Regions from separate parts of the Streptomyces sp. NPDC002232 genome, predicted to be linked through region 2. Evidence: riboswitches for the same ligand, from Rfam matches in the RefSeq annotation. Region 2 holds a riboswitch; each other region holds the start of a gene.
The links. A riboswitch is a leader RNA that binds a small molecule or an ion and turns the genes downstream of it on or off. The one in region 2 is predicted to bind cyclic di-AMP.
Positions count from the first base shown of each region.

Region 1: another riboswitch for cyclic di-AMP. It lies ahead of ACFYXU_RS35230 (transglycosylase family protein); the one in region 2 lies ahead of ACFYXU_RS24825 (peptidoglycan DD-metalloendopeptidase family protein).
Region 3: another riboswitch for cyclic di-AMP. It lies ahead of ACFYXU_RS13235 (C40 family peptidase); the one in region 2 lies ahead of ACFYXU_RS24825 (peptidoglycan DD-metalloendopeptidase family protein).
Region 4: another riboswitch for cyclic di-AMP. It lies ahead of ACFYXU_RS31585 (M23 family metallopeptidase); the one in region 2 lies ahead of ACFYXU_RS24825 (peptidoglycan DD-metalloendopeptidase family protein).

Region 1 covers NZ_JBIARV010000008.1:292,521-299,456, forward strand. The annotation lists gene ACFYXU_RS35215 (globin domain-containing protein) at 1-416, opposite strand, end outside; gene ACFYXU_RS35220 (cytochrome P450) at 503-1,798, shown strand; gene ACFYXU_RS35225 (transglycosylase family protein) at 1,894-2,943, shown strand; cyclic di-AMP (ydaO/yuaA leader) riboswitch at 3,202-3,375, shown strand; gene ACFYXU_RS35230 (transglycosylase family protein) at 3,379-4,098, shown strand; gene eno (phosphopyruvate hydratase) at 4,481-5,767, shown strand; gene ACFYXU_RS35240 (septum formation initiator family protein) at 5,858-6,328, shown strand; gene ACFYXU_RS35245 (DUF501 domain-containing protein) at 6,366-6,914, shown strand; gene ACFYXU_RS35250 (exopolyphosphatase) at 6,911-6,936, shown strand, end outside.
Region 2 covers NZ_JBIARV010000005.1:396,262-403,197, reverse strand. The annotation lists gene ACFYXU_RS24855 (1-hydroxy-2-methyl-2-butenyl 4-diphosphate reductase) at 1-178, shown strand, start outside; gene hpnH (adenosyl-hopene transferase HpnH) at 186-1,211, shown strand; gene ACFYXU_RS24845 (aspartate aminotransferase family protein) at 1,208-2,593, shown strand; gene ACFYXU_RS24840 (helix-turn-helix domain-containing protein) at 2,679-3,308, shown strand; gene ACFYXU_RS24835 (DUF6126 family protein) at 3,370-3,525, shown strand; gene ACFYXU_RS24830 (tyrosine-protein phosphatase) at 3,538-4,359, opposite strand; cyclic di-AMP (ydaO/yuaA leader) riboswitch at 4,701-4,888, shown strand; gene ACFYXU_RS24825 (peptidoglycan DD-metalloendopeptidase family protein) at 4,893-5,834, shown strand; gene ACFYXU_RS24820 (SGNH/GDSL hydrolase family protein) at 6,006-6,800, shown strand; gene ACFYXU_RS24815 (STM4011 family radical SAM protein) at 6,804-6,936, opposite strand, start outside.
Region 3 covers NZ_JBIARV010000003.1:129,349-136,284, forward strand. The annotation lists gene bioD (dethiobiotin synthase) at 1-593, opposite strand, end outside; gene ACFYXU_RS13215 (adenosylmethionine--8-amino-7-oxononanoate transaminase) at 705-2,003, opposite strand; gene bioB (biotin synthase BioB) at 1,996-3,204, opposite strand; gene ACFYXU_RS13225 (8-amino-7-oxononanoate synthase) at 3,348-4,526, shown strand; gene ACFYXU_RS13230 (ATP-binding protein) at 4,696-5,133, shown strand; gene ACFYXU_RS13235 (C40 family peptidase) at 5,197-5,673, opposite strand; cyclic di-AMP (ydaO/yuaA leader) riboswitch at 5,677-5,883, opposite strand; gene ACFYXU_RS13240 (hypothetical protein) at 6,199-6,504, opposite strand; gene ACFYXU_RS13245 (ATP-dependent Clp protease proteolytic subunit) at 6,512-6,936, opposite strand, start outside.
Region 4 covers NZ_JBIARV010000006.1:728,696-735,631, reverse strand. The annotation lists gene ACFYXU_RS31595 (PrsW family intramembrane metalloprotease) at 1-1,174, shown strand, start outside; gene ACFYXU_RS31590 (aldo/keto reductase) at 1,171-2,118, opposite strand; gene ACFYXU_RS31585 (M23 family metallopeptidase) at 2,163-3,266, opposite strand; cyclic di-AMP (ydaO/yuaA leader) riboswitch at 3,280-3,444, opposite strand; gene ACFYXU_RS31580 (PP2C family protein-serine/threonine phosphatase) at 3,646-4,857, opposite strand; gene ACFYXU_RS31575 (MFS transporter) at 4,965-6,167, opposite strand; gene ACFYXU_RS31570 (PLP-dependent cysteine synthase family protein) at 6,164-6,936, opposite strand, start outside.

The sequences.
Region 1 (6,936 bases), on a different contig from region 2:
GCGGGCTCCCCGGCCGCGACCGCCTCCTCGGCGCCCGCCAGCATCAGGTCGGCGACCCGGCCGTACGCCTCGGACCAGGCCTTCTCCGCCTCGGTCGTCCACGCGGGCCCGGCGGCGTGCGCGAAGGCGGCGAGCAGGCTCTGCCCGACGGCCGCGTACAGCGCGGGCGAGGCGAGGAACTTGCGGTGGTCGCGCCCGAGGCGTCCCAGGTATCCGGGGAGTCCGGGGTCCTCCAGGTGCGCCACCACATGGGTGAGCGCGGCGAAGAGACGGTCCCGCTGGGGGACCATGTCCTCGGGGAAGAGCTCGCGCACCCCCGGGTTGTTCCAGAACAGGTGCGCGTAGAAGAACGTGAGGGCGTGCTCGGCGCGTCTCTCGACGACCGCGAACGTGCTTCGGAGCAGCTGGGGATCCACCGGCACGAATCTAGGGCACGGGGCACACCGTTTGATCACATCTTCTCCGTGATTGCTCCTCCGGAGTGGCCCTGTACGGTCGTGCCGTGAGCACAGCCCCCACCCCCCGACCCGCCCCCACCCTCTTCACCTGGGAGTTCGCGAGCGATCCCTACCCCGCGTACGCCTGGCTGCGGGAGCACGCGCCGGTGCACCGGACGACGCTGCCCAGCGGGGTCGAGGCCTGGCTCGTCACCCGGTACGCGGACGCCCGGCAGGCCCTCGCCGACCAGCGGCTCTCCAAGAACCCCGCGCACCACGACGAGTCCCCGCACGCGAAGGGGAAGACGGGCATCCCGGGGGAGCGCAAGGCCGAGCTGATGACGCATCTGCTCAACATCGACCCGCCGGACCACACCCGGCTGCGGCGGCTCGTGTCGAAGGCCTTCACCCCGCGCAGGGTCGCCGAGTTCGCCCCGCGCGTGCAGGAACTGACGGACCGGCTGATCGACTCCTTCGTGGAGCGGGGGAGCGCCGACCTCATCCACGAGTTCGCCTTCCCGCTGCCGATCTACGCGATCTGCGACCTCCTCGGCGTGCCGCCGGAGGACCAGGACGACTTCCGCGACTGGGCCGGGATGATGATCCGGCACGGCGGCGGGCCGCGCGGCGGGGTCGCCCGGTCGGTGAAGAAGATGCGCGGCTATCTCGCCGAGCTGATCCACCGCAAGCGCGAGGGCCTGCGGGAGGAAGGCGCGGACGACCTGATCTCGGGGCTCATCAAGGCCTCCGACCACGGCGAGCACCTCACCGAGAACGAGGCCGCCGCGATGGCCTTCATCCTGCTGTTCGCCGGCTTCGAGACCACCGTCAATCTGGTGGGAAACGGTCTTTACGCCCTCCTTCGGCACCCCGAACAGCGGGCGCTGCTCCAGGCGTCCCTGGCCGCCGGGGAGACCGGACTCCTGGAGACCGGCGTCGAGGAACTGCTGCGCTTCGACGGGCCGGTGGAGATGGCGACCTGGCGGTACGCCACGCGGGCGCTGACCATCGGCGGCCAGGAGATCCCGGCGGGCGACCCGGTGCTCGTGGTGCTGGCCGCCGCGGACCGGGATCCGGAGCGGTTCGGCGGGCCGGACGTCCTCGACCTCGCCCGGCGCGACAACCAGCACCTCGGGTACGGACACGGCATCCACTACTGCCTGGGCGCGCCGCTCGCCCGGCTGGAGGGACAGACCGCGCTGGCGACCCTGCTGACCCGGCTTCCGGATCTGCGACTTGCCGCGGATCCGGCCGAACTGCGCTGGCGCGGCGGGCTCATCATGCGGGGTTTGCGCACGCTTCCGGTGGAGTTCTCCCCTTCCGTACGCGTCTTGGATGCTGACGAGCCATCAGAAATGTGATCTTCACGTGATCGCGGGGCGATCGACTTGTGACGGACGTTCGAATACCGCTACGTTTCCCGGCAGTCTCAGCCGTCACGCGAAAGGCCCCTCCTATGCGTTCCGGGAACGGACGACACCGTCGCCCCCGTCAGGCCCCCGCCATCGTCGTCGCCGCCGGTGTCACCGGATCCGCCATGGCGCTGCCGCTGCTCGCCACCGGATCCGCCTCCGCAGCCGACGCCGCCACCTGGGACCGGGTCGCCGAGTGCGAGTCCGGCGGCCAGTGGAGCGCCAACTTCGGCAACGGCATGTACGGCGGCCTCCAGTTCACCCAGGACAGCTGGGAGCGCAACGGCGGACTCACCTACGCGCCCAGCCCCGACCTCGCCAGCCGCGCCCAGCAGATCGCGGTGGCCGAGAAGGCACTGGCCAAGGGCAGCGAGGAGTGGGCCACCTGCGCCCCGATCGCCGGCCTGAAGAACGACGGCAGAGCCACCGGGGTCGATCCCGGCCCGCTCGCCGTCCCGACGACTCCCGGCGGCCCGCTCCCCGAGTCCAACCGGACCCCGGACGCCCAGGCCGCCCCCAAGACCTCCGAGGCGACGCCCGAGCGGTCCGCCACGCCCACGACCCCCGCGAAGCCGACCGCTCCGACCGCCCCGGCGACCTCCGCCGCTCCGGCCGAGCCCGCCACCCCGGCGACCCCCGCGACCCCGGCCATGCCCGACGCGTCCGTTACGCCCGGTACGCCTGATTCGTCCGAGACGCCGAAGGGTGACGCTCCGTCGGCCACGCCGGGCACCGGCAAGCACCGGGGCGACGCCGCCCCGGAGGAGTCCGGCAAGCCGGACAGTTCGGCCGAATCGGGCCGCCACGCCTCGGACGCGACCGACTCCCCGGACCAGCCCGCGGAGAAGGTGGACGCCACGCTGGTGACTGACGACGCGAAGAATTCGGACGTAACGGACAGTCAGGGCGCTTCGGGCGCGTACACCGTGCGGCCGGGCGACAGCCTGTCCCGAATTGCACAGAAGAACGAACTCTCCGGAGGCTGGACCGCCCTCTATGACGCCAACCGCCGGACGGTGGGCACCGATCCGGACCTCATCCTGCCTGGTCAGAGCCTTGACCTGACGGCGGGTTCGACGGCGAAGGAAGGTTAGTTCGCGGCCTTATGTCCGGTTCTGGGCAAGTGAGACATGGGTCTCTTCGCCCCAACTGGCGTGTCACGTCCGCGCACTCTGCTCCCGCTGGCCCCCACCTGCACAAACGCCGCCCACCGGAAGGCAAGTAAGGTCGATTTTTCCGCAATGGGCCTCTTTGAACTTCCGGTGGGTCTGTGTCTACGGTCGTCACCGCTCGCCACCGCGGGCCCCGTCGTCCGAATCGCCGAATCCTGCCGTCGGCCGATGGGAACAGTCGTCGCGCAAGCGCCGAAGGCAGGAGTGGGGGACCCAAGGTAAGTGCCGGGCCCGGCCGTCGAGACAGACGGCCGACGACCGGCTTGGGGTGAAGCCGCGTGCTAGGACACGCGGCCGGGCAACTTTCCGGCCCGAACCCGACAGCTCACCTCACAGGCGTCGGTGAGGAGAATCTCCATGCTGTTTTCCGCCAAGGGCAAACACCGTCGTCCCTCCAAGGCCACCCAGGTCGCCGCGCTCGTCGGCGTCACCGGTGTCGCCGTCGCCGCCCCGCTGCTGAGCGCGGGCACCGCCTCGGCCGCCACGTCCGCCGAGTGGGACACCGTCGCCCAGTGCGAGTCCGGTGGCAACTGGTCCATCAACACCGGCAACGGCTTCTACGGCGGCCTTCAGTTCACCAACTCCACCTGGGCCGCCTTCGGGGGCACCTCCTACGCCTCGCGCGCCGACCTGGCCTCCAAGGACCAGCAGATCGCCGTGGCCGAGAAGGTCCTCGCCGGCCAGGGCAAGGGTGCCTGGCCGAACTGCGGCGTCGGCCTCTCGGGCGCCTCCTACGACGGCGGCTCCGCCGAGACCCCGCAGCAGCAGCCCCAGCAGCAGGCCGCGCCGAAGCAGCAGGCCGCCCCGCAGCAGGAGCGCCGCGCCGAGCAGCCGACCAGCCGCAGCGAGCAGCGCCAGGCCCCGAAGGCCGACGCCAAGAAGACCGTCACCACGCCCACCGGCAAGAAGGTCAAGAAGGGCGACGGCGAGTACAAGGTCGCCGCCGGCGACACCCTCTCCAAGATCGCTCAGGCGCACGGCACCAAGGGCGGCTGGGCCAAGCTCTTCGAGCTGAACAAGGACGTCGTCGAGAACGCCGACCTGATCTACCCGGGTCAGCAGCTCCACCTGAAGTGAGCCCGGCGGCTCGCGTGAGTCCGGCGGCTCACGCGGCCCCGACGACCCTCCCGCGGTGACCACCCCGGTCCGGCGCGCCCTTCCCCCGTGCGCGCCGGACCGGGGTCTCCCCTTGTCGGGGGGAGACCCCGTACCGCGCTCTCCCCTTATTACGGAGAGGCCGACGGTCCCGCGTCCGTGAGGGAAAGCTGACGGTTCCGAGTGTTACCGCCCAGTAGATCCCGGGTCCTTCGTCCCGGGATGGGTGCCCTCGGGTCCTTTTTCGTCCCAGGGGGCGGGCGCGCGGCGGGCGGGAGCCTCCGGGCCGGTTAGGCTCGTGTCGCAAGGCCGAGCGACCCTGCACCGACCTTGCGTCACATCCAGCGTCACATCCCAGAAGGAGATGCTCGTGCCGTCCATCGACGTCGTCGTAGCCCGGGAAATCCTGGACTCCCGAGGCAACCCCACGGTCGAGGTCGAGGTCGGCCTCGACGACGGCAGCACCGGCCGTGCTGCTGTTCCGTCCGGCGCCTCCACCGGTGCGTTCGAGGCCATCGAGCTTCGCGACGGTGACCCCAACCGCTACCAGGGCAAGGGTGTCGAGAAGGCCGTCCTCGCCGTCATCGAGCAGATCGGCCCGGAGCTCGTCGGCTACGACGCCACCGAGCAGCGCCTGATCGACCAGGCCATGTTCGACCTGGACGCCACGGAGAACAAGGGCTCGCTCGGCGCCAACGCCATCCTCGGCGTCTCCCTCGCCGTCGCGCACGCCGCCTCCGAGGCCAGCGACCTCCCGCTCTTCCGCTACCTCGGCGGCCCGAACGCGCACCTGCTGCCCGTTCCGATGATGAACATCCTCAACGGTGGGTCGCACGCCGACTCCAACGTCGACATCCAGGAGTTCATGATCGCCCCGATCGGCGCGGAGTCCTTCTCCGAGGCCCTCCGCTGGGGCGCCGAGATCTACCACACGCTCAAGGCCGTCCTGAAGCGCAAGGGCCTCTCCACCGGCCTCGGCGACGAGGGCGGCTTCGCCCCGAACCTCGAGTCGAACCGCGCCGCCCTGGACCTCATCATCGAGGCCATCAAGGAGGCCGGCTACGCCCCGGGCACCGACGTCGCGCTCGCGCTCGACGTCGCCGCGTCCGAGTTCTACAAGGACGGCGTCTACGAGTTCGAGGGCAAGTCCCGCTCGGCCGCCGAGATGACCGAGTACTACGAGGAGCTCGTCTCCGCGTACCCGATGGTCTCCATCGAGGACCCGCTGTACGAGGACGACTGGGCCGGCTGGAAGGTCCTCACCGACAAGCTGGGCGCCAAGGTCCAGATCGTCGGCGACGACCTCTTCGTCACCAACCCGGAGCGCCTCGCCCGCGGCATCGAGGAGGGCACCGCGAACGCCCTCCTGGTCAAGGTCAACCAGATCGGCTCGCTGACCGAGACGCTGGACGCCGTCGAGCTGGCCCAGCGCAACGGCTTCAAGTGCATGATGTCCCACCGCTCCGGCGAGACCGAGGACGTCACCATCGCCGACCTCGCCGTCGCGGTGAACTGCGGCCAGATCAAGACCGGCGCCCCGGCCCGCTCGGACCGCGTCGCCAAGTACAACCAGCTGCTGCGCATCGAGGAGATCCTCGACGACGCCGCCGTGTACGCCGGCCGCAGCGCCTTCCCGCGCTTCAAGGGCTGACAGCGTCACACCCGGTAGTTCCGTCCGTCCCCGCACTCGGTCCCGTACCGTGTGCGGGGACGTACGCGTGAACAGGGGAGGCGACACGACATGGCCGCGAAGGACCGGGACCGGTTCTCGACCGCGACCCGGATCAGACTGCTCGGCGAGCAGACCGCCGCACGTGTCTACCGCTCCCAGACCCGCCGTCAGGCCCGCCGCTCCCGGCTCACCGGCCGCGCGGCCTTCCTCGCCCTCGTGGTCTGCTCCCTCGTCGTCGCCCTCGCCTACCCGATGCGGAGCTACGTCTCCCAGCAGGGCGAGATCGCCGAGCAGGAGCGCCGGGCCGCCGAGGCCGCCCGGCGGGTCGAGGAACTGAAGGACGAGAAGGCGCGCCTCCAGGACCCGGCCTACGTCCGCCGCCTCGCCCGCGAGCACCTGCACTACGTCCTCCCCGGCGAGACCGGCTTCACCGTGAACGACCCCGACGCGGAGCAACGGCCCCGCGCCGACCAGGGCGCGGCCGACCGCCCCTGGTACGACAACCTCTGGGACGGCGTCGACCACGCCGACCGTCCCTGACCCCTCCGCGACACGAACAAGGCAGACCAAGGCAGACATGGAAACGCCCCCTCCGCAGACCGAGAGCACCGCGCCGACCGAGACGGACATCGCGGCCTTCGAGCTCCAGCTCGGCCGCCCGCCCCGCGGCCTGCGCGCCATCGCGCACCGCTGCCCGTGCGGCAACCCGGACGTCGTCGAGACCGCGCCCCGGCTCCCCGACGGCACGCCGTTCCCCACCACGTACTACCTGACCTGCCCCCGGGCGGCCTCGGCCATCGGCACGCTGGAGGCCAACGGGGTCATGAAGGAGATGCAGGCCCGGCTCGCCACCGACCCGGAGCTCGCCGACGCCTACCGGGCCGCGCACGAGGACTACCTCGCCCGCCGCGACGCCATCGAGGTCCTGGAGGGCTTCCCGAGCGCCGGCGGCATGCCGGACCGCGTCAAGTGCCTGCACGTCCTCGTCGGTCACTCGCTGGTGGCGGGCCCGGGCGTGAACCCCTTCGGCGACGAGGCGCTCGCGATGCTGCCGGAGTGGTGGGCGAAGGGCCCGTGCGTCACGCCGTGCGGGGAGCAGAAGGAGCAGAAGGAGGGGTCCGCGTGACCCGGGTCGCCGGAATCGACTG
Region 2 (6,936 bases):
CGCGACGTCGTCCGGACCCCGCCCGGTTGCGGCCGTCCGGGTGGTCGTGGACGCTCCGGAACATGAACTGGTCCGGATCGGCACGGTACGCGGGGGAATATCAGCCTTCCGTGTTCTGCGTGCCGTCCTTCCCGCATTCTTCGAATGGCACCGTTCTTCGCTGCTCCCCAGGAGGTGAACGAGTTATGGCCATGCCGCTCCGTCAGTCCATCCGCGTCGGGACCTACCTCTTCGAACAGAAGCTCCGCAAGCGGGACAAGTTCCCGCTGATCGTCGAGCTGGAGCCGCTCTACGCCTGCAACCTCGCGTGCGAGGGCTGCGGCAAGATCCAGCACCCGGCGGGTGTCCTCAAGCAGCGCATGCCGGTCGCCCAGGCGGTCGGCGCGGTCCTGGAGTCCGGCGCCCCGATGGTGTCCATCGCGGGCGGCGAGCCCTTGATGCACCCGCAGATCGACGAGATCGTGCGCCAGCTGGTGGCCCGGCGGAAGTACGTCTTCCTCTGCACCAACGCGATGCTGCTCCGCAAGAAGCTGGAGAAGTTCACCCCCTCCCCGTACTTCGCCTTCGCCGTCCACATCGACGGCCTGCGCGAGCGGCACGACGAGTCCGTCGCCAAGGAGGGCGTGTTCGACGAGGCCGTGGCGGCCATCAAGGAGGCCAAGCGGCGCGGCTTCCGGGTCACCACGAACTCGACCTTCTTCAACACCGACACCCCGCAGACCATCATCGAGGTGCTCAACTTCCTCAATGACGACCTCCAGGTCGACGAAATGATGATCTCGCCCGCCTACGCCTACGAGAAGGCTCCCGACCAGGAGCACTTCCTCGGCGTCGAACAGACCCGCGAACTCTTCAAGAAGGCCTTCGCCGGCGGGAACAGGCGACGCTGGCGCCTCAACCACTCGCCGCTCTTCCTGGACTTCCTGGAGGGGAAGGCGGACTTCCCCTGCACCGCCTGGGCCATCCCCAACTACTCCCTCTTCGGCTGGCAGCGACCCTGCTACCTGATGAGCGACGGATACGTCCCCACGTACCGCGAGCTCGTCGAGGACACCGACTGGGACAAGTACGGCCGGGGCAAGGACCCGCGCTGCGCCAACTGCATGGCGCACTGCGGCTACGAACCCACCGCCGTCCTCGCCACCATGGGCTCCCTCAAGGAGTCGCTGCGCGCGGTCCGGGAGACGGTCTCCGGGAACAGCTCGTCATGACCGGCGGGTTCGACCTGCGGGCGCTGCTCTCCGAGCGCGGCGCGGAGCGGTACGAGCTGCACGCCAGGTACCTCAACCACCAGCTGCCCCGCATGCTGCACACCATCGGCTTCGACAAGGTCTACGAGCGGGCCGAGGGCGCCCACTTCTGGGACGCCGACGGCGTCGACCACCTCGACATGCTCGCCGGCTTCGGCGTGATGGGTCTCGGACGGCACCACCCCGTCGTCCGCAAGGCCCTCCACGACGTCCTGGACGCCCAGCTCGCCGACCTGACCCGCTTCGACTGCCAGCCGTTGCCGGGGCTCCTCGCCGAGCGGCTGCTCGCCCACAGCCCGCACCTCGACCGGGTCTTCTTCGGCAACAGCGGCACGGAGGCCGTGGAGACCGCCCTCAAGTTCGCCCGGTACGCCACCGGGCGGCCGAGGGTCCTCTACTGCTCCCACGCCTTCCACGGGCTCACCACCGGCTCCCTCTCCGTCAACGGGGAGCGGGGCTTCCGGGAGGGCTTCGAGCCGCTGCTGCCGGACACCGCGATCCCGCTGGGCGACCTCGACGCCCTGGAGCGGGAGCTGCGCAAGGGCGACGTGGCCGCCTTCGTCGTCGAGCCCATCCAGGGCAAGGGCGTCCACGAGGCGCCGCCGGGCTTCCTCCGGGGCGCCCAGGAGCTGCTGCACCGCCACGGTGCGCTGCTCGTCGCCGACGAGGTGCAGACCGGCCTCGGCAGGACCGGAGACTTCTACGCCTACCAGCACGAGGAGGGCGTCGAGCCGGATCTGGTCTGCGTCGCCAAGGCGCTCTCCGGCGGTTACGTGCCGGTCGGCGCCACCCTCGGCAAGGACTGGATCTTCAAGAAGGTGTACTCGTCGATGGACCGGGTCCTGGTCCACTCGGCGAGCTTCGGGTCGAACGCCCAGGCCATGGCCGCCGGACTGGCGGTCCTCGCGGTCATGGAGGAGGAGGGCACCGTCGCCCACGCCCGCAGGATGGGCGACCTGCTCTCGGGCCGCCTGAAGGAGCTCGTGCCCCGGTACGAGCTGCTGCACGAGATCCGCGGGCGCGGCCTGATGATCGGGATCGAGTTCGGACGGCCGTCCTCGCTCGGGCTCCGCGGGCGCTGGACGATGCTCCAGACGGCCCGCAAGGGCCTCTTCGCCCAGATGGTCGTCGTCCCGCTGCTCCAGCGGCACCGGATCCTCACCCAGGTCTCCGGCGACCATCTGGAGGTGATCAAGCTGATCCCGCCGCTGGTCATCGACGAGGCCGACGTGGACCGGTTCGTCACCGCCTTCACGGCGGTCATGGACGACGCCCACGGGGGCGGCGGGCTGATGTGGGACTTCGGGAAGACCCTGGTCAAGCAGGCGGTCGCGCAGCGCTGACCGGATCCCGTCGCGGATCCCCCCGGGGTTTTGCCTCTGAGGCAAGAAACTTGCCTCAGAGGCACGATCCTGGCGGAATGGACCCATGGACCACGTCCCCGGGGAGACCTCCCCGGACCCCGTCACTCCCGGCGTCCTGCCCGACGTCGCCCCGCAGCTGCGGGCCCTGCGCCGCCGCAGGGGCCTCACCCTGGAGGCCGCCGCCCAGCGGGCCGGTCTCTCGCCGGCCCACCTCTCGCGCCTGGAGACCGGGAACCGGCAGCCCTCGCTGCCGATGCTGCTCGCCCTGTCCCGCATCTACGGTACGACGGTCTCCGAGCTCCTGGGGGAGGCGCCGCCCGAGCGCGATCCGGTCGTCCGGGCCGGCCGCTCCGAACCGGTGGAGGCCGACGGCTGGATCTACCGCCAGGCGGGCGGCGCGGGCCGGGCGCTCCAGTGCCTGCGGGTCCACGTGCCGTACGCCACCCGGACCGACATCGTGCGCGTCCACCCCGGCGAGGAGTGGATCCACGTCCTGGAGGGGCGGGTGCGGCTCGCGCTCGGGGAGGCCGTCCACGTCCTCGATCCCGGGGACAGCGCGCACTTCGACTCGCTGACGCCGCACCGGATCGGCGCCGCGACACCCGGCGGAGCCGAGCTGCTCTTCGTCCACACCCTGATGCAGAGTCCCGTCGCCGAGCTGTGCTTCGGCGACGGGACGCCGCATCGGAGCTGACCATCCGTGACGCCTGCTCCGTGACGTTCACTCCATGACGATTCTTCAAGAAAGGAACGACATGTCCGAGAAGTCCGCACCTGTCACCGGCGAAGAGCGCGGTGACGGCAAGTTCCCCAAGGGGCTCGTGCTCCGGCTCTTCGCCTATCTGGTCGCCGGCCACCTCTTCGCCGGCTTCCTCTACCTGCTCTTCACGCTGGGCGGGCAGAACCGGTAGCGCTCCGGCTCCTCACGCCTCCGTGAGGAGCAGCTCCCGCAGCCGCTCCCGGGTCTCCGGGGCCAGCTTCAGGCCGTCGGCGAGGTAGGCGTCCACCGAACCCCAGGTCGTCTCGATCGTCTCGAAGGCGGCCCGCAGATACTCCACCCGCGCGTCGAAGAGCGGGCTCAGCAGCTCCATCACCTCGGGCGACATCGCGTCCTCGGCGACGGAGCTGCGGCGCACGTTGTAGCGGCGGTGCGGGTCGTTCGACTTCACGTAGTCGGCCTCGATCGCCTCCCGCTCGACGCCGATCGCGAGCAGCGTGATCGCGATGCCGAGACCGGCCCGGTCCTTCCCGGCCGCGCAGTGCATCAGGGCCGGGACGCTCTCCTCCGCCATGGAGTGGAGGATCCGGCTGTGCTCCGGGGTCCGCTCGACGATCATCCTCCGGTACGAGTCGGTCATCCGGGCGGCGGCCTTGCCGTCCCCGAGGATCTCCCGGAGCTGCGCGATCTCGCCGCCGCGCACCAGCTTCCAGAACTCCTTGCCGTCGGCCGGGTCGCTGAGCGGTATGTTCACGTTCCGCACGCCGGGCAGCTCGACGTCCGCGCCCTCCACCTTCCGGTCCGACTCGTTGCGGAAGTCGAAGACCGTGTGCAGGCCGAGCGAGGCGAGGAAGGCGGCGTCGTCCTCCGTCGCGTGGGCCAGGTGGCCGCTGCGGAAGAGGCGGCCCGGGCGGACGGCGCGCCCGTCCGCCGTCGGCAGGCCGGCCACGTCCCGGAAGTTGCGGACCCCCGCGAGCTCGGGCTCGGCGGCATCGGCGGGCGGGACCTGCGGCAGCTGCTGCGTCACGGCTGCTCCTGTTCTGTAGATCGGTTCCTGGGGCAATCATCTCTTTCCCGGACCCGGGCACGCACCCCCTCGGACGGGAATGGGTGATCTGTCCGTATTGAGGGTTTAGCGGTAACCCGCCCCGGTTGCAGGGGAGATGGGGATCGGCGCGTGAGCAGCGTCATAAACGTGACGGACCGTGCCTGATCGTCTTTTCCAAATACCCCCGGGAAAAGGGAGATCGAAGGACCGTCATCCACGGAGGGTGACCGGAATTCCGGCCGGACGACCCGCGATCCCGGAGTGCGTGGAATTCGCGGCTTGTTCGCCCCGACCCCACTCGTCTAGCGTCGCGCTCACTTCCGGACGGACCGCCGAATCCTGCCACCGACCGGATTCCACACTCACCCGTACGAGGCAGGAGCGGGGGACCCAGGTACTACGCCGATCCCTCGAAGAAGGACGGCTCGGGGTGAAGTCGCGTGCAGACGCGGCCGGACATCTCCAGTCCGAACCCGACAGCTCACCTCGCAGGCGCCGGAGAGGAATTCGCCATGCCCGCATCGGGTAAGCACCGCCGCGTCAAGTCCAGCCGCCTGACCCGCGGCATCGCCGCCGCCGGCACCGGCGGCGCCGTCGTCGCCCTCCCGCTCCTCGGAGCCACCGGCGCCCACGCCGCCGAGCAGGCCGCCCCGGCCGCCGCTCCCGCCCACGCCGTCGCCCAGGTGAAGGCCGCCGCCGTCCAGGCCGCGCCCACCACCACGAAGGCCGCGCCGAAGACGTACTCCGTCGTCCGGGGCGACTACCTCTCGAAGATCGCCGCCGAGCACCACGTCAAGGGCGGCTGGCAGAAGCTCTACCAGGACAACCGTCAGGTCGTCGGCGAGGACCCCGCGCTGATCCTGCCCGGGATGAAGCTCACCCTCGGCGCCAAGGGCACTGCCGAGCCCGCCGCGCACCAGAGCGAGGCGAGCACCGGCAAGAACGGCGACACCCCGCGCGCCTCGCGCAGCAGCGAGCGCTCCTCGGCCCCGGCCGCCGCCCCCGCGTCCGCCCCGGCGTCGTCCTCCTCGGCCGGCACGACCTCCTCCTCCGGCTGGGTCGCCCCGGTCAGCGGCGGCACCGGCACCGCGTACAAGGCCTCGGGCTCCATGTGGTCCTCCGGCTACCACACCGGTGTCGACTTCATCGCCTCGACCGGCACCACCGTCGTCGCGGTGGGCCCCGGCACCGTCTACTCCGCCGGTGACGGCGGCGCGTACGGCAACCAGGTCGTCATCCAGCACGCCGACGGCACCTTCTCGCAGTACGCCCACCTGTCCTCGATCTCCGTCTCCGCCGGCCAGACCGTCACCGGCGGCCAGCAGATCGGCCTCTCCGGCGCCACCGGCAACGTCACCGGCCCGCACCTGCACTTCGAGATGCGGACCGGCCCGGAGTACGGCTCCGACATCGACCCGCTGGCGGCCCTCCGTCAGCACGGCGTGAACATCTGACGCTCCTTCGGAGCCCCTCGGCGCCTCGCACCGCCTCAGGCCCGGCACTCATGTGCCGGGCCTGAGGCGTATTCCGTTTTGGGGGAATCTTTATCGGTGGCATATGTCACCCGTCGTCAACCCCTCCTTACGGTCGCGTAGGTCACACGGAAAGGTGAAGGATGTGCTCCCGTGGCAGACGATTCGAGATCAAGAGACAAGAACGCATTCGGGTCGTACGCGGCGATCGGCGACAGCTTCACCGAGGGCGTCGGAGACCCCGGGCCCGACGGGACGTACGTCGGCTGGGCGGACCGCTTCGCGGTCCTGCTCGCCGACCAGCTGCCGGAGCACGACGGCTTCCGCTACGCCAACCTGGCCGTACGCGGGCGCCTCCTCGACCAGATCGTGGCGGAACAGGTCCCGCGGGCGAAGGAACTCGCCCCCGACCTGGTGACCTTCTGCGCGGGCGGCAACGACATCATCCGCCCCGGAACGGACCCCGACGAGGTGGCCGAGCGCTTCGAGCGCGCCGTCGCCGACCTCTCCTCCGCCGTCGGCACCGTCATGGTGACCACCGGCTTCGACACCCGCGGCGTGGCCCTCCTCAAGCACCTGCGCGGCAAGATCGCCACGTACAACGGTCACGTCCGGGCCATCGCGGACCGCTACGGCTGCCCGGTCCTCGACCTCTGGTCGCTGAGGTCCGTCCAGGACCGGCGCGCCTGGGACGACGACCGGCTGCACCTCTCGCCCGAGGGCCACACCCGGGTCGCCCTGCGCGCCGCCCAGGTCGTCGGCCTGCCGGTGCCCGCCGACCCGGACCAGCACTGGCCGCCGGTCCCGCCGCGCGGCACGCTGGAGGTGCGCCGCGACGACATCCACTGGGCCAGGGAGTACCTGGTGCCCTGGATCGGGCGCCGGCTGCGGGGCGAGAGCTCGGGCGACCACGTCGAGGCCAAGCGCCCCGACCTCCTGCCGCTGTAGGCCTCAGCCTCCGGCGGCCGGGAGCGCGGCGGGGATCCGCTCCAGGACCCCGCCCGCGAACACGTCGTACAGCGGCAGCGTCTCCAGGTGGACGTAGCCGATGTGGCAGTCGCACCGGGCGAGGGGGCACGCGCGG
Region 3 (6,936 bases), on a different contig from region 2:
GCCCCGAGCAGCGGAGCGTCCGCCGCCTCCGGCAGGTCCCCGAGGTTGCAGCGCGCCGCGAGGTCCGGGGCGTCCGGCCAGCTGCCGACGACCACGCCGAGCTGCGCGATCCCGCGCGCCCGCAGCGCCTCGGCCGTCAGGCTCACCCCGTTCAGGGTCCCCAGCCCGGCCGGGGCCACCACCAGGACCGGGGCCCCGAGCAGCGCGGCGGCGTCGGCGAGCGTGCCGCCCTCCTCGTCGAAGCGGACGAGCAGCCCGCCCGCCCCCTCCACGAGGACCAGGTCGTGGCCCTCGGCCAGCTTCCGGGCGGCCTCGGCGACCTCCCGGGGACCGACCGGCGCGAGCCCCGCCCGGCGGGCGGCGGTCCCGGGGGCCAGCGGCTCGGGGAAGCGGCCCAGTTCGGCGGAGGCCGCGGCGCCCGAGAGCCGCACGACCTCGTCCGCGTCGCCCCGCTCGTCCGGCCCGACGCCGGTCTGGGCGGGCTTCAGGACGGCGACGGACTTCCCGGCGGCCGTGGCGACGGCGGCGACGGCCGCGGTGACGACGGTCTTGCCGATCTCGGTGCCGGTGCCGCTGACGACGATGACGCTCATGAAGGTTCCTCTCTCACGGAAGGTACGGGGCGGCTCTCACGGAAGCACGGGGCGCCCGGGCGGGACCGCGCCGACGGGGGCGCGGTCCCGTAGGCGCGGTCCCGTCCGGGGTCAGCCCTCCGCCGCGGCCGCCCGCACCGCGGCGCAGATCCGGGCCAGGTCCTCGTCGCCGGTCACGTACGGCGGCATCGTGTAGATCAGGTCGCGGAAGGGACGCAGCCACACGCCCTCCCGGACCGCCGCGCGCGTCGCCGCCGCCATGTCGACCTCGTGGTCGAGCTGGACGACGCCGATCGCGCCGAGCACCCGCACCTCGCGGACGCCCGGGAGACCGGCCGCCGGGGCGAGCCCGTCCCGCAGACCGGTCTCGATCCGCTTGACCTCGACCTGCCAGTCCTGGGAGAGCAGCAGGTCGATCGAGGCGAGGGCGACCGACGACGCCAGCGGATTGCCCATGAACGTCGGCCCGTGCGCCAGGACGGGGACCTCGCCGCGCGAGATCCCGTCGGCCACCCGGCCGGTGCAGAGCGTCGCCGCCATCGACAGGTATCCGCCGGTCAGCGCCTTCCCCACGCACATCACGTCGGGGGAGACCCCGGCCTGGTCGGCCGCGAAGAGCGTGCCCGTCCGGCCGAAACCGGTCGCGATCTCGTCGAAGACCAGCAGCACGTCGTGCGCGTCGCAGGCCTCGCGCAGCACCCGCAGGTACGCCGGGTCGTGGAAGCGCATCCCGCCCGCGCCCTGCACGACCGGCTCCACGATCACCGCGGCCAGCTCGTGCGCGTGCTCGGCGATCCGGGCCCGCAGCAGCTCCGCGTACGACTCCTCGTACGCGGCGGGCGGCGCGTCCACGAAGACCTGCCGCTGGAGCACCCCCGTCCACAGCTCGTGCATCCCGCCCTCCGGGTCGCACACGGACATCGGCTGCCAGGTGTCCCCGTGGTAGCCGCCGCGCCAGGTGAGGAGCCGCTGCTTCCCTGGGCGGCCCAGGGACCGCCAGTACTGAAGGCACATCTTGGCCGCGACCTCGACGGAGACCGAACCCGAGTCGCTGAGGAAGACGTGCCGCAGCGGCTCCGGGGTGATCTCCACGAGCCGGGCGGCGAGCCGGACGGCGGGCTCGTGGGTGAGTCCGCCGAACATGACGTGGCTCATCCGCTCCAGCTGGCCGCTCACCGCGTCGTTGAGCACGGGGTGGTTGTAGCCGTGGACGGCCGACCACCACGAGGACATGCCGTCGATCAACTCGGTCCGGCCCTCGGCGGGTTCGGCGAGCCGGAGCCGCACCCCGGACGCGGACGCGACGACCAGCGGCTCCGACCGGCCCGGCATGGGGCCGTACGGATGCCAGACGTGCGCCCGGTCCAGGGCGAGGAGTTCGCCGGTGCCGAGGGGGCCGCCGTCAGGCATTCGGCGCGAGATCCGTGCCGGCGCCCCGGCGGCGCACGGCCACCAGGTCGGTGCGGGCCTCGCTCGCGGCGGGCGCCGCCGGAGCGGCGTGGCCGCCGCACGGGCCGCAGCCGCCGCCCTCCTCGCCGTGCCCGCCGCAGCCGGCCGAGGCCTCGGAGCCGCAGCCGCCCGCCGCGCCGGCCGCCGCGAGGGCGTCCGCGCGGTGCTTCGGCAGCGTGGTCGTGCCCGCGCCCTCCACCTCGAAGCCCGCGTCCGCGATCATGTCCAGGTCGGCCTGGCCGGCCTGGCCCTCGCTGGTCAGGTAGTCGCCGAGGAAGATCGAGTTCGCGATGTTCAGCGCCAGCGGCTGCATCGAGCGCAGGTGCACCTCACGGCCGCCCGCGATCCGCACCTCGACGTCGGGGCAGACGAACCGGACCATCGCGAGGATCCGCAGGCAGCGCTGCGGGGTGAGGTTCCACTCCTTGGCGAGCGGGGTGCCCTCGAAGGGGATCAGGAAGTTGACCGGCACCGAGTCGGAGTCGAGCTCGCGCAGCGCGTAGACGACGTCGACCAGGTCCTCGTCGGTCTCGCCCATGCCCGCGATCAGACCCGAGCAGGCCGACAGACCGGCGGCGTGCGCCTTCTGCACCGTGTCCACCCGGTCGGCGTACGTGTGGGTCTTGGTGATGCCCTCGTACGTCGCCTCGGAGGTGTTCAGGTTGTGGTTGTACGCGTCGGCGCCGGCCTCCCGAAGCCGCTCCGCCTGGCCGTCCGAGAGCAGACCGAGGCAGGCGCACACCTCGACGCCCTCGTTCTGCTCCTTGATCGCCGCGATCGTCTTCCCGACACGATCCACGTCCCGGTCCGTCGGACCGCGGCCGCTGGCCACCAGGCAGACCCGCTTCGCGCCGCCCGCGACACCCGCCGCCGCGGCCTGCGAGGCCTCGTCCGGCTTCAGCCACGTGTACTTGAGGATCTCGGCCTTCGAACCGAGCCGCTGCGAGCAGTACGAGCAGTCCTCGGGACAGAGACCGGACTTCAGGTTGACCAGGTAGTTGAGCTTGACCCGGCGCCCGAACCACTGACGGCGCACCTTCCCGGCCGCCGCCACCACATCGAGCAGTTCGTCGTCGGAGGTCGCCAGGACGGCGAGCGCTTCTTCACGGGTCGGCAGCTCGCGCCGCAGCCCCTTCTCCACCAGTGTGTTCAGGAGGTCCATAACCCGAGATCCTTGCCTACCGCCCGCCCCCGGGCCAAGGAGGATCTGAACAAACGCCCCCGATCGAGGTGTGTGGATGACCACATCCCGACCTCGGCCACCTGCGGTTAGGGTCTGTGCGCTGCCTACAAAAGGATCGCCGCATGCCACGGGACGACGACGCGCGGGCCGCGGGCCCGCGCCGCACCGCCTTCGACTGGACCGACGCCGAGGCGCGCCGCCGGACCGAGGCCGGGCTCGTGCGGACGCTGCGGCCCCGCGCGGCCGAGTCGGACCTCCTGGACCTGGCGGGCAACGACTACCTCGGCCTCACCCGCCGGCCCGAGGTCACCGAGGCGGCGGCCGAGGCGGCGAGGCGCTGGGGCGCCGGGGCCACCGGCTCGCGGCTCGTCACCGGCACCACCCGGCTGCACACCCGTCTGGAGCGCGAACTCGCCGACTTCTGCGGCTTCGAGGCGGCCCTCGTCTTCTCCTCCGGCTACACCGCGAACCTCGCCGCGCTCACCGCGCTCGGGGGCCGGGACGCCCTGATCGTCTCCGACGCCTCCAACCACGCCTCGATCGTCGACGGCTGCCGCCTCGCGCGCGCCGAGACCGCCGTCGTCCCGCACACCGACCCGGAGGCCGTCGCCAAGACCCTGGACGCCCACCCGGGGCGCCGGGCGCTGGTCGTCAGCGACTCCGTCTTCTCCGTCGACGGCGACAGGGCCCCGCTGCGTGAGCTCGCCGACGCCTGCCGCGCGCACGGCGCCGGACTGGTCGTCGACGACGCGCACGGCTTCGGCGTCCTGGGCGACGGCGGGCGCGGGGCCCCGCACGAGGCCGGGCTCGCGGGCGACGCGGACGTCGTCGCCACCCTGACCCTGTCGAAGTCCCTCGGCAGCCAGGGCGGCGCCGTCCTCGGCCCGGCCCGGGTGATCGAACACCTGGTCAACGCGGCGCGCACCTTCATCTTCGACACCGGGCTCGCCCCGGCCGCCGCGGGCGGCGCGCTCGCCAGCCTGCGTCTCATCGCCGCCGAGCCGGACCTCGCCGGGCGGGCACGTGCGGTCGCCACCACCCTGCACCGGCTGCTCACGGGGGCCGGGCTCACCGCCGCGCGGCCCGACGCTGCCGTCGTCTCGGTCCACGCGCCCTCCCCGGAGGCGGCGCTGCGCTGGGCTGCGGACTGCCGCGAACAGGGCCTCGCGGTGGGCTGCTTCCGGCCCCCGTCCGTCCCGGACGGCATCTCGCGGCTGCGCCTCACGGCGCGGGCCGATCTGTCGGACGCGGAGATCGGGCGCGCGGTGGAGACGATCCTGCGGACCGCGCCGACCGTCTGACATCCCGTCGGGATTCCCAAGCTCGTTCATCGGCAGCAGAGTTCACCGCATCGGGCGACAGATGGGACATATCTTGGTGGAACGCCCGCCGGAGCGGCAGGATCGGTGGGACTCTGACGCGAAGCGCGATCCGGGGCCGAAGCCCCGGCGGGAAAGGGACAGCGTCGCCATGGCAGACCATCAGGAAGCATCCGTCACGCTGCCGAGCGACCCGGCGTCGGTGTCCACGGCCCGGCGCTATGTCGCCGAGGTCCTCGACGGGTGGGGCCTCGACGATGCCGACGACCTGGTGGACGCGATCCGTCTGATGGTCTCGGAGCTGGCGACGAACGCGGTCGTGCACACCTTCGGCCAGTCGCCGACCTTCACGGTCGACGTCCGCCTGGAGCGCGAGGAGCGGCTGCACATCGGGGTCACGGACAGCCACCCCCGGTGGCCCCGCCGGCTCCCGGCGGCGGTCCAGCAGGACAACGGGCGGGGCATGGTCATCATCCGGTCCCTGGCCGCCGAGGCGGGCGGCCGGCTCTCGGTCACTCCGACCGAGGAGGGCGGCAAGACGGTCTGGGTCACCCTCCCGTGGATCCGGGCGGCCGCCTCGTACGCCTGACGCCCCGGTCCCGGGGTGCGGCGGCGCCACCGCACCCCGGGACCGCTCAGTGCCCGGCGGGCCTCATCGGACGCGGCCGTAGGAGACCTTCGACGTCCAGATCTTGTCGAGCTTCACCCAGGATCCCGTCTTGGGCGAGTGCCAGATCTTGCCGCTTCCGGCGTAGATGCCCACGTGGTAGACGCTCCCGCCCGAGTGGAAGAAGACCAGGTCCCCCTTCTGTCTGCCGGACGCGGAGATGTGCCGGGTCTTGTTGTACTGCTGCTGCGCGGTGCGGGGCAGCGACTTGCCCGCCTTCTTGTACGCGTAGAGCGTCAGACCGGAGCAGTCGAACCTCGTGGGTCCGGAGCTTCCGTACCGGTACGGAGCCCCCTTCTTGGACGCGGCGACGCTCAGTGCCTTGTTCGCGTATGTCGTGGCTGCCTGGGCCTCCGACGCCGCACCCGGTGCGAGCATCGTGCCGCCGACGGCGGCGAGGGTGAGAGCCGAGACGGCTCCGGCCCGGGACAGCAGGGACGGGACGTGCATCTGCGCAGTCATGCGCAACCCTTCGTCAGCCGCCTGCGAAGGATGACCTGTCGGGTTCGGGCTGGCGAAGATGCCCGGCCGCGGCTGCGGCTTCACCCCAAGGGACGTCCTCGCTGCGGAAACAGCGCGTACGTCCCGTACTGCTCGGGTCCTCCACTCCTGCCGATCCACTCCTGTCGACCAGACATCCGGGACAGCGGCAGGACTCGGCGTCCGCCCGGACCGCCCCGCCTCGGATGGCGGGGGCTTGTCGTCGACAGGGATCTTGACCCACAACGAGGGTGAAATCCGAGCTGAAACGGCGATATGTGAGGCTCCTCACGACTGATCCATTCAGGTGGACAGGCAGCTTTCGTGATCGTCGGAGGGGTCGCCGACGAGCCCCGCACCAGCAACGGAATGACTGGTTCCGCCAGATGCGTACACCTGTTGTGCAACTCACCCCGCACATTTGTCGACTCGTCGACTACGCCGAACGGGGGAGCGATTCCGCTCCCTCTGTCGGCCGTCCGGACCTCGACACGACATGCCGGAATGTCAACTCGCACGCGGGTCCGGGACGGTGACGCGACCGGTCCGGCGCTCTCCGTCCAAGACCCGTAGGGCGCGCGCCAGGGTGTCCGCGTGCACCTCGCTCTCGCCCCGCGCGTGCATGAGCGTCAGGGCCTCGCGCAGCGCCACCGCGCGTCCCACCAGGGCCTGAGCCGCCCTCAGCGCCCCGTAGGTGTGGGTGCTCCTGGACGGGTTGATCTTCCCCAGGAGGTCGACGACTTCGAGGTAGGCGTCGACCAACTCGCCCTCGGCCCGGGTCAGTGCGGGCAGCGGCGGCGGCTCGGGCACCACGGCCGGCTCACCACGCCGCGCCGGCGTCGCGCCGGCTCGTGATCACCTGGTCCACCAGGCCGTACGCGACGGCCGCCGGGGCGTCCAGGACGGTGAGGCGGTCGATGTCGGCGTCGATCCGCTCCCGGCTCCGCCCGGTGTACTCGGTGAGCATCCCGGCCACCAGTGCGCGCTGCCGCAGCAACTCGCGCGCGTGGATGTCCAGGTCGCTCGGCTGCCCCTGGAGGGGTTCGTCCATGGCCGGCTGACGGAGCGTGACACGGGCGCCGGGGAGGGCGAGCCGCTTGCCGGGGGTGCCGGCGGCGAGCAGGACGGCGGCCGTGGACGCGGCCTGGCCCAGACAGGTGGTCGCCACGTCGCAGGAGAGCGTCCGCATCGTGTCGTGGACGGCGGTCATGGAGCTGATCGAGCCGCCGGGGGAGTTGATGTAGA
Region 4 (6,936 bases), on a different contig from region 2:
GGTGACGCTGCTCGCGCTCTGCGCGCTGGTCATCCTGGCGCTGGTCCGCGAGCAGACCGGCACCCAGGGCTTCCTCGTCGGCCTGGGCCTGGCCGTGCTTCCCGTACCGCTGCTCATGTCGGCGTTCCGCTGGCTCGACCGGGTCGAGCCGGGTCCCTGGAAGAACATGCTGTTCGCCTTCGCCTGGGGCGCCTTCGCGGCCGCGCTCGTCGCGATCCTGGCGAACTCCTTCGCCGTCCGCTGGATCGCCACGGCCACGGCCGATCCGGACTCCGCCGACACCCTCGGCGCCACCGTCATCGCCCCGGTGGTCGAGGAGAGCGCGAAGGCCGCCGCGATCCTGCTGCTGTTCCTCTTCCGCAGGAGGGACTTCGGCGGTCTCGTCGACGGGGTGGTGGTCGCCGGGTTCACCGCGACCGGCTTCGCCTTCACCGAGAACATCCTCTACCTCGGCAACGCCTTCGGCGAGGACCAGGAGTTCGGCTCCTCCGGCATCGGCTCGGTGACCGCGGCGACCTTCTTCGTACGGGTCGTGATGTCGCCGTTCGCGCATCCGCTGTTCACCGTGCTCACCGGCGTCGGCTTCGGTCTCGCCGCCCTCGCGCCGCGCGGGAAGCGGCTGCGCCGGGTGCTGCTGCCGCTCGGCGGGCTGCTGCTGGCGATGGGCCTGCACGCCGCGTGGAACGGCTCGGCCACCATCGGCGGCCCGCTGGCCTTCTACGCGGTGTACGGGGCGCTCATGGTCCCGGCCTTCGGTCTGCTGACCTGGCTGGCGGTCTGGAGCCGGCAGCGCGAGCTGCGCACGATATCCGGGGAGCTCCCGGCCTACGCGGCGGCCGGCTGGCTCGCCCCCACCGAACCGCTCGCGCTGTCCTCGATGCGGGCCCGGCAGATGGCCCGCTCCTTCGCGGCCCGGACGTACGGCCCGCCGGCCGCGCGGGCGGTCGGCGAGTACGAGTCCTTCGCGACGACCCTCGCGTTCCTGCGGGACCGGGCCCGCCGGGGCACGGCGGGCCCCGACTTCCCGGCCCGGGAGCAGGAGCTGCTGCACCACCTGTGGCAGCGCCGCGCGGTGGCGTCCCCGGCGCTGACGTACGCGGCGCGGGCCACGGGCCGGGCCTGGGCGCCGCCGCAGTATCTGGACTACGACGGCTACAACCCCTACCGCAGTTAGACGGCGGAGGCCTCGGTCAGGAGCGTCAGCTCGGCCTCGGTGAGGGTGAGGCCGGCGGCGGCGACGAGCGCCGGGAGCTGCTCGACCGTGCGGGCGGAGGCGATCGGCGCGGCGACGGTCGGCCGGGCGGCGAGCCAGGCGAGGGCGACGGTGGCGAGCTCCGCCCCGTGCGCCTCGGCGACCGTGTCGAGGGCGGAGAGCACGGCCCGGCCCCGCTCGGTCTCCAGGTGCCCGGCGGCCCCGGAGGCGCGGACGCTGTCGACGGTGGCACCGGGGCGGTACTTGCCGGTGAGGAAGCCGGCCGCGAGCCCGTAGTACGGGACGGCCGAGAGCCCGGCCCGCTCGACGGTCTCCAGGAGCGGGCCCTCGTAGGTGTCGCGGGAGACCAGGTTGTAGTGCGGCTGGAGGGCGACGTACCGGGCGAGGCCCTCGGCCTCGGCGAAGTCGAGGGAGGCGCGGAGCCGCTCCGGGGAGATGTTGGAGGCGGCGACGGCGCGCACCTTGCCGTCCTTCACCAGCTGGTCGAGGGCGGTGACGATCTCCTCGACGGGGACGGACTCGTCGTCGAAGTGCGTGTAGTAGAGGTCGATGTGGTCGGTGCCGAGACGGCGGAGGGACTCCTCCGCGCCCGCCTTGATGGTGGTGGCGGACAGGCCCTTGAACTGGGGGTGGGCGCCGACCTTGGTGGCGACGACGATGTCGGAGCGGTTGCCCCGGGAGGCGAGCCAGCGGCCGATGACGGTCTCGGACTCGCCGCCCTCGTTGCCCTCGGCCCAGGCGGAGTAGACGTCGGCGGAGTCGACGAAGTTGCCGCCCGCGGCGGCGTAGGCGTCGAGGACGGCGAAGGACTGGGCCTCGTCGGCGGTCCAGCCGAAGACGTTGCCGCCCAGGGCTATCGGGAAGACGTGGAGGTCGGAGCTGCCCAGCGGGCGGAGAGAGGTCATGTGTCGCTCAACCGCTCCCGCCGCCGGGCCTATTCCGGGTCCGCTCAGAGGCTGAGGCCCTTGGAGCGGAGCCAGGCCGCCGGGTCGATGCCGTCGCCGCCGGACGTGTGGACCTCCATGTGGAGGTGGGCGCCGGTGACGTTGCCGGTGGCGCCGACGCGGCCGATCGTCTCGCCGGTGCCGACGGTCTGGCCCGCGCCGACCAGCATGGACGAGAGGTGGCAGTACCAGACCTCGGTGCCGTCCTCCAGCTCCAGGACGATCCGGTAGCCGTAGGAGCCGGACCAGCCGGCCGACTTCACGGTCGCGCCGTGGACGGCCTTGAGCGGGGTGCCCGTGGGGGCCGCGAAGTCGAGGCCGGTGTGGTGGCCGGAGGACCACATCGAACCGGACTGCATGTAGGTGGCGGTGAGCGTGTACGAGGACACCGGCAGCGAGTAGCTCGCGGCGAGCTTGGCGAGGCGCTCGGCCTCTGCCTTCGCACGCGCCTCCGCCTCGGCCTTCGCCTTGGCCTCCGCCTCTGCCTTCGCCTTGGCCTCGGCGGCGGCCTTCTGCGCGGCGGCCTCCTTGGCCACGGCCTCGGCGGCGGCCTTCTCGGCCGCGGCCTTCTCCGCGGCGGCCTTCTCGGCGGCGTCGGCGGAGGCCTGCTGCTGCTCGGCCTGCTGGAGGATGCGGGCGCGCAGGGCCTCGCCGGCGGCGGGAGCGGCGGTGGCCGCCCGCTCGGCCTGCCCGGTGCTCTCCTCGGCCGCGGTGGCGTAGGTGGCGGTGGTCAGCGGGTTCGGGTTGGCGCGGGCCTCGCTGACGGGCGCACTCTGCTGCTCCGGGAGGAGGGCGGCGACGCCGGGGATGTCGTGGGCGTCCGGCAGGTCGATGTCCGGGAGGTCCGGCAGGGATATCGCCACCGGGGGCTTGTCCTGCGCGGTGGCGAGGCCGCCCGCGCCGACGGCCGCGATCACGCCGACGCCGAGGACGGTGGAGGAGCGGGCGAAGTTGGAGCGCTGCTTGACGACCCGGTGCCGGCCGCCGGAGCGGCTCTCGGCGCGGAGGGAGCCCTCGGTGGGGTTCCACTCGGTGTCCGGGGCGGAGGGAGCCGCACCGCCACCGAAGGCGTCGAAGGGGGCTTCGGGTGCGGGGGTGTTGGACGCCACGGGTGGGGGCGCTCCTTTCCTTCCTTCTCGCCTACCGGGTTAGCTGACGGGTTCGGAGCAGGAAGGTCTCCTACGGGCTCGACCGCACGCGTGCGTGGTCCGCACGGGTGCGAAGGGGCCCGATTCACCCCAAGTGGTGGTTCCCCGGTTCCTTTTCAGGATTCGGCGCGTGCGCACGGTGCCGTCTCTTGCGACGGCTGGGACGACCGCGCTGCGTTATCGAACGTTAATAGACAGGGGCTCCCGATTCCAAGCCGTTCCTCTTGATCATTCACGGGATTGGGGGGTAATAGCCTGACTTGACCGCCCTTCAGGGACAGGAGGCCAAACCCCCGCGATCTGACGTTATGTCAATTGTTATCGCAGTGACACCCTCCGACTACGCCTGGTGACCGGGCCCTCCGGGGGCCACCACGGGCATCGTCCGGCGCCGCTCCGGCTGCCCCGTCGCCGGACGGCTCACCGCCAGCAGCGCCAGGTCGTCGGTCGCCCCGCCGCCCGTGTGCAGCCGCACGTCGTCCACCAGCGCGTCGAGCAGTTCCTCGGGCCCCGGGAAGATCCGCCCGTCGAGCCGCGCCGCCGGATCGTAGAAGACGCCCTGCCCGTTCCGCGCCTCCGAGAGGCCGTCCGTGTAGAACAGCAGCGTCGCGCCCGGCGGGAACGGCCGCGCCTCCCCCCGGTCCGGCCACGCGGCCAGCTCCCCCATGCCGAGCGGCAGCGCCGCCTCCCCCGGCTCCAGCACCTCCAGCCGGCCGTCCGCGTACAGCATCAGCGGCGGCGGGTGACCGCGGTTGACGACCCGTACGAAACCGTCGAAGGTCCCGCTGCCGTCCGCGCGCGGGATCTCGGCCAGGACCGCCGTGGTGAACCCCTCGAAGGCGTCGAGCCCGTCCCGGCGGGTGCCCTCCCGGGCCAGCGCCCGTTCGAGCCGCTGCGCCACGCCCTCCAGGGTCCGCTCCTGCTCGGCCGCCTCCCGGAAGGCACCGATGACCACGGCGACGGCCTCGACCGCGTCCATCCCCTTGCCCCGCACGTCCCCGACCACGAGCCGCACCCCCTGCGGGGTGTCCTGGACGGCGAAGAGGTCCCCGCCGATGAACGCGTCCGCCTGCGCCGCCTCGTAGCGCGCCGCGCACTGCAACCCGCCGATCCGCTCGGCGGGCGTCGGCAGCACCGCCTTCTGCGCGGTCTCCGCGATGACCCGCGCCGAGGCGAGCCGCTCGCCGCTGCGGCGCACCACCCGGTTGATGAGGACGGCCAGCGCGGAGACGGTGAGGACGGTCAGGGTCTCGGTGAGCGCCGCCACCTCGTCGACGGTGTCGTTGTAGGCGTGCAGCCCGACGGAGGCGAGGACGGCCGCGATCCCGGTGATCACGGTCGTCAGCGTGGAGAAGAAGGGCGCGGCGATCAGCGGGGCGGCGGAGAAGAGCGGCGCCGCCGTGTACTGGGCCGGTGTCGCCACGTCGAAGACGACACCGCCCACGATGATCAGCGGGGGCAGCGCGCGGATGAACCGCCGGGCACGGCCGGGCTCGGAGCGGCCCTCGCCGCCCCGCCGTCCGCCGCCCGCCGCTCCTAGGGGGTGCCCCACCTGTGCTCTCCTGCCCGGTCCGACCGGCCGCGGTCCGCACCGCGCCCTCCCAGGGTGGCCGCCGCGGCCGACGGCGGCGACTTCCACGGGGCCGACTGGCGTACGGGTCAGCCGGCCGCCAGCCGGCCGCCCCGGGCGAGCAGCGCCATCGCCGCCGCGCAGGTCAGGCCCACCGCGCACAGCACGAGCCAGGGCGCCGCCGACCAGCCGGTGACGTCGAGCAGCGCGCCCGTGCCCAGGTTCCCGAGGGTGATCCCGACCCCGCAGACGGTGTTGTAGAGCCCGTAGTGGGTGGCGACCCAGCGGCCCCGGGACAGGGCGACGACGGTGTCCATCTCGTACGGGTAGAGCACCGCGTTCGCGACGGACAGCACGGCCGCGCACAGCAGCAGCCCCACCAGGCCGCGCCCCAGGACGGCCGGGAGCAGGAACGCCCCGCCCATCAGGGCCAGCCCGAGCACCAGACACCGCTCCCGGCTGAGGCGGCGCCGGCACCAGGCCGTGATCCGCAGCTGCCCGGCGAGCGCGACGAGCGCCGAGACCACGAACAGCGCGGTCGTCGCCGCCGTACCGCCCGCCGCGAGCGGCAGCGCCAGATAGACCTGGAAGGACAGCACGTACGAGCCGGTCATGGCCAGCGAGAACAGCCAGAACGTCCGGTGCGCGAGGACCGTGCGGAACTGCCCCCGCAGCTCCCTCGGCGCCTCGGCTGTCCGTACGGGCAGATGCCGGAGCTGTACGAGGGTCAGGCCGGCGAACAGCACCGCCGCCACCGCGCACGTCAGCCGGAACGACACCCCCGTCAGGGCCACCCCGACGAGCGGCCCGAGCAGGATGCCCGCCTGGTAGTAGGTGTTGAAGAGCGCGAAGGCCTCCACCCGGCGCTCCTCCCCGGCCTCCGCCGCGAGACAGGCCCGCACGGCCGGGTTGAACAGCGCTCCCGCGAGGCCGGTCGCGAGCGAGGCGGCGATCAGCATCGGCAGCGACTGCGCGAAGGCGAGCGCCCCGAAGCCGACCGTCCGCAGCGCGCAGCCGGCGACGATGAGCGGCTTGAACCCGAGCCGGTCGGCGAGCGCCCCGCCGACGAGGAACATGCCCTGCTGGGAGAGGTTCCGGGCGCCGAGGACGAGGCCGACGGCCCAGGCGGCCATGCCGAGCCCGTCCGCGAGATGCGCGGCCAGGTAGGGCATGAGCATGTAGAAGCCGAGGTTGATGGTGAGCTGGTTGAGGAAGAGCAGCCGGACGGCCGGGTCGAAGGTGCGGCTCTGCTTCCAGATCCCGCCCTTGGCGGGCGCGGTCGCCGTGGTCACGAGGCCCGCCCCAGGACGCGCCGGGTCCAGCCGCTGACCGTGTCGTCGGAGACGTACGCGGCGGGGTCCTCCCGCACGGGGCCGTCGAGCAGCCCGTGCGCCGCGCAGAACTCGTCGTTGAAGACGGTGTCGAAGTACCGCTGCGGCCCGTCCGGGAAGACGGCCGCGATCCGGGTGCCGCGGGGCCGGGTGCGGGCCAGCCATCCGGCGACCAGGGCCACCGCGCCCACGCTCCAGCCACCGGTCGCGAAGTGCCGCGAGGCCAGCCTGCGGGCCGTCCGGACCGCCTCCGCGGGCCCCACCCAGTGCACCTCGTCGAAGGCGCCGTGGTCCACGTTCCCCGGGTGGATGGAGGAGCCGAGGCCGCGCATCAGCCGCTCCCCGGCCGGCAGGCCGAAGACGGTGGAGTTCACCGAGTCCACGCCGACCAGCTCCAGGGCCGGGCTGCTGGTGGCGCGCAGGGCCCGGGAGATCCCGGCGGAGTGGCCCCCGGTGCCGACCGCGCAGACCAGGACGTCGACCCGGTCGAGCTGCGCGGACAGTTCGGCGGCGAGCCCCCCGTAGGCGGCGGGATTGTCGGGGTTCCCGTACTGGTCGGGCCACCAGGCCCCGTCGAGCTCGCCCAGCAGCTCGGCGACCCGGTCCATCCGGGCCCGCTGCCAGCCGCCGTGCGGGCTGGGCTCGGGGACGACGTGGACCCGGGCGCCGTGGGCGACGAGCATCCGCTCGACGATCGGTTCGAGGCCGGGGTCGGTGACGACGTGCACGG